Regions from separate parts of the Nonomuraea sp. NPDC026600 genome, predicted to be linked through region 2. Evidence: riboswitches for the same ligand, from Rfam matches in the RefSeq annotation. Region 2 holds a riboswitch; the other holds the start of a gene.
The links. A riboswitch is a leader RNA that binds a small molecule or an ion and turns the genes downstream of it on or off. The one in region 2 is predicted to bind S-adenosylmethionine.
Positions count from the first base shown of each region.

Region 1: another riboswitch for S-adenosylmethionine. It lies ahead of AB0F17_RS12635 (aminotransferase class V-fold PLP-dependent enzyme); the one in region 2 lies ahead of thrC (threonine synthase).

Region 1 covers NZ_JBEZYD010000004.1:506,055-510,464, forward strand. The annotation lists gene AB0F17_RS12620 (SAM-dependent methyltransferase) at 1-99, shown strand, start outside; gene AB0F17_RS12625 (cytochrome P450) at 96-1,286, opposite strand; gene AB0F17_RS12630 (TerC family protein) at 1,296-2,021, opposite strand; SAM riboswitch class IV at 2,123-2,238, shown strand; gene AB0F17_RS12635 (aminotransferase class V-fold PLP-dependent enzyme) at 2,281-3,576, shown strand; gene AB0F17_RS12640 (DoxX family protein) at 3,579-4,169, opposite strand; gene AB0F17_RS12645 (NADH-quinone oxidoreductase subunit D) at 4,291-4,410, shown strand, end outside.
Region 2 covers NZ_JBEZYD010000068.1:32,709-37,118, reverse strand. The annotation lists gene AB0F17_RS64080 (cold-shock protein) at 112-312, opposite strand; gene AB0F17_RS64075 (MoaD/ThiS family protein) at 552-827, opposite strand; gene thrC (threonine synthase) at 851-2,083, opposite strand; SAM riboswitch class I at 2,097-2,237, opposite strand; gene AB0F17_RS64065 (RNA polymerase sigma factor) at 2,317-2,871, opposite strand; gene AB0F17_RS64060 (trehalose-6-phosphate synthase) at 2,903-4,327, shown strand; gene AB0F17_RS64055 (MFS transporter) at 4,329-4,410, shown strand, end outside.

The sequences.
Region 1 (4,410 bases), on a different contig from region 2:
CCGGGCTATCTCCGGGCCCTGGCCCGCGCCTCGGAGGAGGGCGAACTGATCGACGCGAAGGGTCTCGGCGGCTTCGGCTGGCTCACCCAGGACCGCTAACCGGTGGTGAGGTCGAGGGACTTCAGGCCGCGGATGACGTAGCCCGGCTTCCACTCCGGCTCGCTGACGAGCTCCAGCTTCGGCGCCCGATCCAGCAGGGCGCCGAACGACTCGATCAGCTCGATGCGGGCCAACGGGGCGCCGAGGCAGAAGTGGATCCCCGCCCCGAAGGAGATGTGCGGGTTCTCCGGCCGCCCGACGTCGAGCCGGTCCGGGTCGTCGAACACCGTCTCGTCCCGGTTGGCCGAGCCGAACAGCAGCGCCACCTCGGCCCCGCGCGGGATCTCGACCCCGTGCACCTCGATGTCCTCCAGCACCCACCGCTCGAACATCTGCAGCGGGGTGTCCCAGCGCATCAGCTCCTCGACGGCCGTGGGCAGCAGGCTCCGGTCCGCGCGCAGCCGGGCCAGCTCGGCGGGGTTCCGGAACAGGGACCACCAGCCGTTGCCGGTCACGTTCACGGTCGCCTCGTGACCGGCGTTGAGCAGCAGCACACAGGTGCCGACCAGCTCGTCCTCGGTGAGCTCGTCGATCGCGGCGAGCGCGCTGATCAGGTCGTCGCCCGGCCGCACGGCGCGCTCGCGCGCCAGGTCCGCGAGGTAGGCGGCGAACTCCGCCGCCGCCTTGGCGGCCACGTGCTGCGACTCCAGGCTCGGGTTCAGCTCGTACATGCGGCAGATGTCGGCCGACCAGGGACGCAGCAGGTGCCGGTCCGCCTCGGGCACGCCGAGCATCTCCGCGATGACGGTCACCGGCAGCGGCTCGGCCACCTCGGCGATCAGGTCGCCGCCGCCCTTCTCGATGTACGCGCCGACCAGCCCCTCCGCGATCGACCTGACCCGGGGGCGCAGCGACTCCACCATGCGCGGCGTGAACGCCTTGGAGACCAGGCGGCGCAGCCTGGTGTGCACCGGCGGCTCGACGTCGAGCATGCCCGCCCTGGTCACCCGCCAGAACGGCTCCTGGAACTCCGGCTCGGCCGGCCTGCCGAACTCCTCGTGCGTGGCCACGTGCAGGTAGGAGCGGCCCAGGCGGCGGTCTCTGAGCAGCGCGTTCACGTCCGCGTGCCGGGAGATCAGCCACTGTCCCGTCGGCTCGAAGTAGCTGACGGGCGCGTCACGCCTCAGCGCCGCGTAGGCGCCGTACGGATAGGCGACAAAATCCGGATTCCAGGGGTCGAAGCGCACTATTTCATCTTATGAGGATGCTTGCTTGGCATGTCTGCTGCGCATCCGGATGTTGAGCAGCTCCACGACGATCGAGAAGGCCATCGCGAAGTAGATGTAGCCCTTCGAGATGTGCTGGCCGAGCCCCTCGGCGATGAGCACCACCCCGATCAGCACCAGGAACGCCAGAGCCAGCATCTTGATGCTCGGATGCTTGTCCACGAACCTGCTGATCGGCCCCGACGCGAACAGCATGACCAGCACCGACACGATCACTGCGGCGATCATCACGCCGAGCTCGTCCACCATGCCCACGGCGGTGATCACCGAGTCGAGCGAGAACACCACGTCCAGCACCATGATCTGCGCGATCACCGAGGCGAACGACGTGACGGCCCGCGTCTTGCCGTCCTCCTCCTTCAGCTCCATGCTGTGCCCGATCTCGGTGACGCTCTTGGCCAGCAGGAACAGGCCACCCAGCAGCAGGATCAGATCGCGCCCCGATATCTCGTGGCCGAAGACCTCGAACAGCGGCGCGGTCAGCCGCACCACCCACGACAACGCCAGCAGCAGGAGCAACCGGCTGATCAGCGCCGCGCCCAGGCCCATGACGCGGGCCCTGTCACGCTGCTCCGGCGGCAGCTTCCCGGCCAGGATGGAGATGAAGATGATGTTGTCGATGCCGAGCACGATCTCCAGTGCGACCAGGGTGAAAAACCCGATCCAGATCTGAGGGTCGGTCACCCAGTCAAGCATTAGTACTCCTCACAGCAGGGGTTTCAGGTACCAACGAGGCAACGGCCGCAGAAGTTCACGGTTGTGATTGATTGCCGAGTGTCGGTTATAGTGCGGGTGTAGGTCATGAGTGCCAGCGCACAGCCCCGGCTTGCTGGCCGGCAACCCTCGCGTCCGCGGCGGGGTGCCCCGGGTGAAGACCTGGTCCGTCACGAGGTGTGGCGGGCAAGCGCGGGCTCGCTGGGCGCTCCAGGGGTCCGATGTCCCCGAGAGGTACCCCATGTCCACTTTCACGATTTTCAGCTCCCTGCCCGCCCAGGCCACCGAGACGCCGGTCCGGCACAGCCGCCCGATCCCCGCCGTGCTCGGCGCCGATCTGGAGGTTCCGGTCAAGGGCGGCCGGCTCGTGACGTACGCGAACCTCGACTACGCGGCGAGCGCCCCCTGTCTGGAGCCGGTCAGCGCCGCCGTCACCGCCGCGCTCCCGGCCTACTCCAGCGTGCACCGCGGCGCGGGGTACGCCTCCCAGCTCACCACCGCCCGCTACGAGCAGGCGCGCCACACGGTCAGGGCCTTCGTCGGCGCCCGACCCGACGATGCCGTGATCTTCACCCGCAACACCACCGACGCCACGAACCTGCTGGCCCGCTGCCTGCCCGAGGGCACGACCGCGGTCGTCTTCGACACCGAGCACCACGCCTCGCTCCTGCCCTGGAAGCGGTCCGTACGGCTGGCGCCGCCCGCCTTCCCCGGTGCGGCCGTCCGCGCGGCCGACGAGGCGCTGGCCACGATCGACGGCCCCAAGCTGCTGGTCGTCACCGCCGCCTCGAACGTCACCGGCGAGCTCTGGCCGATCGCCGCCCTGGCGCACATCGCGCACCGCCACGGGGCCCGGATCCTGGTGGACGCCGCCCAGCTGGTGCCGCACCGGCGGCTCAATCTGACCGCGCTCGACCTCGACTACGTCGCCTTCTCCGGGCACAAGCTCTACGCCCCCTTCGGCGCCGGGGTGCTGGTCGGCCACCGTGACTGGCTCTCGGCCGGCGAGCCGTACCTGAAGGGCGGCGGCGCGGTGCGTTCGGTCCCCGCGGACGTCCAGGAAGGCATCGAGTGGCACGACGACGCCGAGCCGCGGCACGAGGCGGGCACCCCTAACGTGCTGGGCGCCATCGCCTTGGCCGCTGCCTGCGACGCGCTCAGCGCGACCGGCTGGACCGCGCTGGTGCGCGAGGAGGAGCGGCTGATCGCCCGGCTCCGGGCCGGGCTGGCCACGATCGAGGGCGTGCGCGAGCTGTCGCTCTGGGGGCCGGACCAGCCGCGCGTGGGCATCGTCTCGTTCGTCGTGGACGGGCACTCGGCGCGTGAGGTGGCCGAGTTGCTGTCCGGCGAGTACGGGATCGGCGTGCGTGACGGCAAGTTCTGCGCGCATCCCTTCGTACGGCACCTGCTCGGCACCGCGGATGGCGGATGCGAGGACGACACGGCGTCCGCGGTGCGTGCCTCGATCGGTATCGGCACCACGGAGGAGCACGTGGACCGCCTCGTCGACGCACTCCGGGACCTCGCCGCCCGCTGAGGTCAGCCGGTCGGTGGGCGTCTGCGTGACGGTTCGTCGGCGACGGCGTCATCGAAGTTCCTCGTGTCACCGTCCCGGCCGGCGGGGCGCGTGGACATGGGCCTGGTGGTGTCCGCCTCCGGTCTGATGGAGGTGGGCGGGGCGTGACCGGCGAGATCCTGCTCGGCCGCGCGGCGCTCGGCGCGCCGCCGGTACGTGCTGTGCAGGATGCCGTCGATCCCGATCCGGCCACCGCCCAGCGCCACGAGCAGCAGGCAGCCCACGCCCAGCGCGCCGGCGAGCTCCCAGCCGCCGTTCTGCACCATGACGCCGTGCCCGCCGTGGACGAACATGATCGCGCCCAGCATGTCGATCAGCAGCCCGAGCGCCGCCAGCCGGACCAGCAGGCCGAGGATCAGCAGAACCCCTCCGAGACTCTCCACGACGATGGCGAACAAGGCCGAGAGCTGCGGCAGCGGCACACCGATCTGAGCGAAGGCGGCGGCCGTGGCCGGCACCCCGCCCTGCAGTTTCTGCCACCCGTGAGTCACGAAGATCACGCCGATCGCCACTCGCGCGATCAGGGCGGCCAGATCAAAGCCAATTCTTTGCACGGTACATCTCCCCCCGTTCCCGGTATTCCTCCCCTGTCCGGTAGGCAGGATGCGCCGGCATAACGTTCCTTGACCCTGTCCTGTGCTGGATCACCACCACTGCTGGTGGCAGCATTGCCATATGACGGAACGCGTGGTCGGGATCGGCGTCGGGGCGAAAGAGCTGGCCACCGAGGACATGATCCTCAATATCGGCCCACAGCACCCGTCGACGCACGGCGTGCTCAGGCTGCGGCTCACC
Region 2 (4,410 bases):
GTACGGCGGGCCCGTCATGGACCCGCCGTAACCGAGTCGACGAAGGAGGAATGGCGGTTTCGCCCGGACTGCGGAGCCGTGCGACCTGCCGGTACTTACCAACTTCGTGATTCAGACCGCTCGGACGGCCTCCGCTTGGGGGCCCTTCTGGCCCTGGGTGATCTCGAACTCGACGCGCTGGCCTTGTTCGAGGGAGCGATAGCCGTCCATCATGATCGCTGAGTAATGGACGAATACATCTTTACCACCGTCTACCGCGATGAAGCCGTAGCCCTTGTCCGCGTTGAACCACTTGACGGTGCCCTGCGCCACTTCCGACTCCTCTTACTGGGCTCATAGATCCCGCCCATTCCAACGCGAGACCCTCAATCGCCCGACTTATGGAGATATCACCAGGCGATCGCCCTCGACCATACCTGTGGCACAGCGTTTGGCAACAGAGTCAATCTACAAATTACGCATTTCATCCGCGAGTGAGTAGTTCAACATTGAATTGTCGGAAAAAGCAGAAGGCGCCCCAGATAGGAGCGCCTTCTGACGTGAGCGGGTGGTCACCCTCCGGCGACCGCCGGGATGATGGAGATCTGCGTGCCTTCGGGGGCTACCGTGTCAAGACCATCGGCAAAACGGACATCCTCTTCGCCAACGTAAACGTTGACAAAACGACGAATCTTGCCCGATTCATCAAGAATTCTCGCGCCGATCCCCGGGTAGTCCGAGTCGAGCTTCGCCAGCACGTCACGGAGAGTCGCACCCTCCCCACTCACTTCCGCGGTACCCCCGGTGTAGGTGCGCAGAATGGTGGGAATCCGCACAGAAACGCTCATGATTAACTCGCCTTTCCTGGTTGTCAGACAGCCGCGCGGAACGCGTCGAGAGAGGGCCGGATCACTGCCGTGGGCTTGGCGTCGTCGGCGATGGCGTCGAGCGTCTTGAGCCCGTCGCCGGTGTTGAGCACCACGGTCTCCGCCTCCGGGTCGAGCTGCCCGGTCTCGACGAGCTTCTTCAGCACTCCCACGGTGACGCCGCCGGCCGTCTCGGCGAAGATGCCCTCGGTAGAGGCCAGCAGCTTGATGGCGGCGACGATCTCGGGGTCCGTGACGTCCTCCACCGCCCCGCCGGTGCGGCGGGCGATGTCGAGCACGTACGGGCCGTCGGCGGGGTTGCCGATGGCCAGCGACTTGGCGATGGTGTCGGGCTTGACCGGCTGGACCACGTCGAGGCCGGCCTTGTAGGCGGTCGACACGGGCGAGCAGCCTTTGGCCTGCGCGGCGAAGATCTTGTAGGGCCGGTCCTCGACCAGGCCGAGCGTGACCAGCTCCTTGAAGCCCTTGTCGATCTTCGTGAGCTGCGAGCCGGAGGCCACCGGGATGATGATCTGCTCGGGCAGCCGCCAGCCGAGCTGCTCGGCGATCTCGTAGGCGAGCGTCTTGGAGCCCTCGGCGTAGTAGGGCCGCAGGTTGACGTTGACGAAGCCCCACTTGTCGCCCAGCGGGTCGCCGATGAGCTCGGAGCAGAACCGGTTGACCTCGTCGTAGGAGCCGTCGATGGCGACCAGCTTGCCGCCGAACACCCGGGCCATGGCGATCTTGGCCTGCTCCAGCCCGGCGGGGATGAACACGCAGGCGTCGAGCCCGGCCCTGGCGGCGGCGGCCGTGACGGCGCCCGCGAGGTTGCCGGTGGACGAGCACGACAGGGTGTGGAAACCGAAGTTACGGGCCGCCTCGACGGCGATGGCCACCACCCGGTCCTTGAAGGAGTGGGTGGGGTTGCCGGAGTCGTCCTTGACGTACAGGGACTTGATGCCCAGCGCCCGGCCGAGGTTGCCGGCCTTGACGAGCTTGGTCCAGCCGGGGTTCATGTTCGGCTTGGTGGCGACGTCCACCGGGACGGGGAGGAGCGAACGGTAGCGCCAGATGTTGGCGGGACCGGACTCGATGTCCTTCCGGGTGATGTCACCGAAGGAGTAGGCCGCTTCCAGCGGCCCGAAACACTCCAGACAGGCGAAGTTGGGGCCGAGGTCGTAGCGGGTGCCGCACTCGCGGCAGGAGAGGGCTACGGCGGGTCCGAAATCGAGCGACATGAAGCGAGGCCTTCCCTCATCTTCGCCTGCGGCCACCTTGACCGCAGACCGGAATTGGCACCTGTCCCGGTCGGCCTCGCCAGGTCGCGAGTCTGAATCCGGGAGGGTTGCCGGGGCTTCGCAGGGCCGGTCCCTCCACCCCTCTGGATGAGCAATATTCAGTTGTTTGCTCTGACTGTACCTGGCCAGGCCCGTCGAGCGACCGTCCGTCTCACCAAGCGAGACGTACGGTCTCAGCGGTAATCGTCGCCCAGCACGCCCTGAACATACTTGCGCGCCTGGTGGATGCGCGACTTGGCGGTGCCGAGCGGGATGCCGAGCTGCTCGGCGACCTGGTTGTAGTCGAGCTGCACGATGTCACGCAGCACCAGCGCCTGGGCCAGGTCGGGCTTGTCGGCCTCCAGCGCCTCCATCGCGTCGAGCAGGTCGAGCCGCGACCCGGCGATCACGCTGACCCGCCGCGCGTCGGGCTTCTGCATGGGCAGCTCGTCGGAGGTCTGCTCGGCCGAGCGGCGCTTCAGCGTGCGGTATGTCGTACGCGCGCAGTTGGCCGTCACGATGTGCAGCCAGGTGCTGAACCTGGCCCGCCCCTCGAAGCGCCCGATGTTGCGCGCGACGGCGAGCAGGGTGTCCTGTGATGCCTCTTCGGCATCCTGGTGATAGGGGAGGATTCGGGCGCAGTGCCGCATCACGTCCGGCTCGATCCGCTTCAGGAGCTCACCGAGTGCGCGATGATCTCCGGCAGCGGCGGAGCGGGCCAGTTCCTCGGTTAGCTCATCAAGCGCCATAGCTGGGATCCTATGGTCGGAGGGAACTTTAATGAACAGCGTTCTTGTCGCCTCTAACAGAGGACCCGTCTCGTTCACCGTCTCCGACGACGGTGTGCTGACCATGAAGCGCGGTGGTGGCGGGCTGGTGTCCGGGCTCTCCGGGGTCATGAAGGGCGACGGCGCGCTGTGGATCTGCGCCGCCCTGTCCGACGGCGACCGGGGCGCCGTACGCCAGGCGCCCGGCGGCCGGCTCGACCAGGCCGGCTACGACACGGGCGCGCTGCGGATGCTCGACATCCCGCCGGCCACCTTCCACCGCGCCTACAACGCCGTGGCCAACTCCACCCTGTGGTTCGTCAACCACCTGCTCTACGACATCCCCAACGCGCCGCTGTTCGGCACCAAATTCCAGCGGGAGTGGGAGTCCTACCGCGACTACAACGGCGCGTTCGCGCTGGCTCTGGCCGAGGAGGCCGGGCACGAGGCCCGCGTGATGGTCCAGGACTACCACCTCACGCTGACCCCGGCGATGCTCCGCGCCGAGCGGCCCGACCTGCGCATCGCGCACTTCAGCCACACGCCGTGGGCGCCGCCCGAATACTTCTCGCTGCTGCCCGACGAGGTCGCCCGCGAGGTCCTGGAGGGCATCCTGGGCGCCGACCACGCCGGGTTCCTCACCGAACGCTGGGCGGGCGCGTTCATGGACTGCTGCCGCGCCCTGCTGGGCGCCGAGGTGGACCTGACCGGCCGTACGGTCACGCACGAGGGCAGGACCACCCACATCGGCGTGCACGGCCTCGGGGTTGACGGCGCGGCGCTGTGGGAGCGAGCCCACGAGCCCGACGTCGAGTCCAACATGGCCGCGCTCAGGGAGCAGGTCGGCGACCGCCGGCTGATCGTCCGCATCGACCGCACCGAGCTGTCCAAGAACATCGTCCGCGGGCTGGTGGCCTACCGGGAGTTCCTGCTCGCGCATCCGGAGTGGCACGGCCGGGTGGTGCACCTGGCGTTCGCCTATCCCAGCCGGCACGACCTGCCCGAATACCGCGAATACACTGCCTCGGTGCAGCGCTGCGCCCAGGAGATCGAGGACGAGTTCGGCACCGAGGACTGGGAGCCGCTGATACTCAACGTCAACGACGACTACCCGCGCTCGCTGGCCGCCTACCGGCTGGCCGACGTGCTGCTGGTCAACCCGATCCGCGACGGCATGAACCTGGTGGCCAAGGAGGGCCCGATCCTGTCGCCGCGGGCCACGCTGGTGCTGTCGCGCGAGGCGGGCGCGGCGGCCGAGCTGGGCGCGCACGCGCTCATGGTCAACCCCTACGACGTGACCGGCACCGCCATCGCGCTGCACGACGCGCTGGTCATGCCCGAGGAGGAGCGCATGCGCCGCCGCGACCTGCTGGAGGCCGCGGCCACCGCGCTCCCGCCGCAGAAGTGGTTCGCCGCCCAGCTGGACGCGCTGGCCTAGGATGTCGTCGATCTCAGAGCGCGTCCGCCTGGCCAGGGACCGGCCGACCTGGCTGATCTACCTGCAGCTCGGCACGTTCGCCA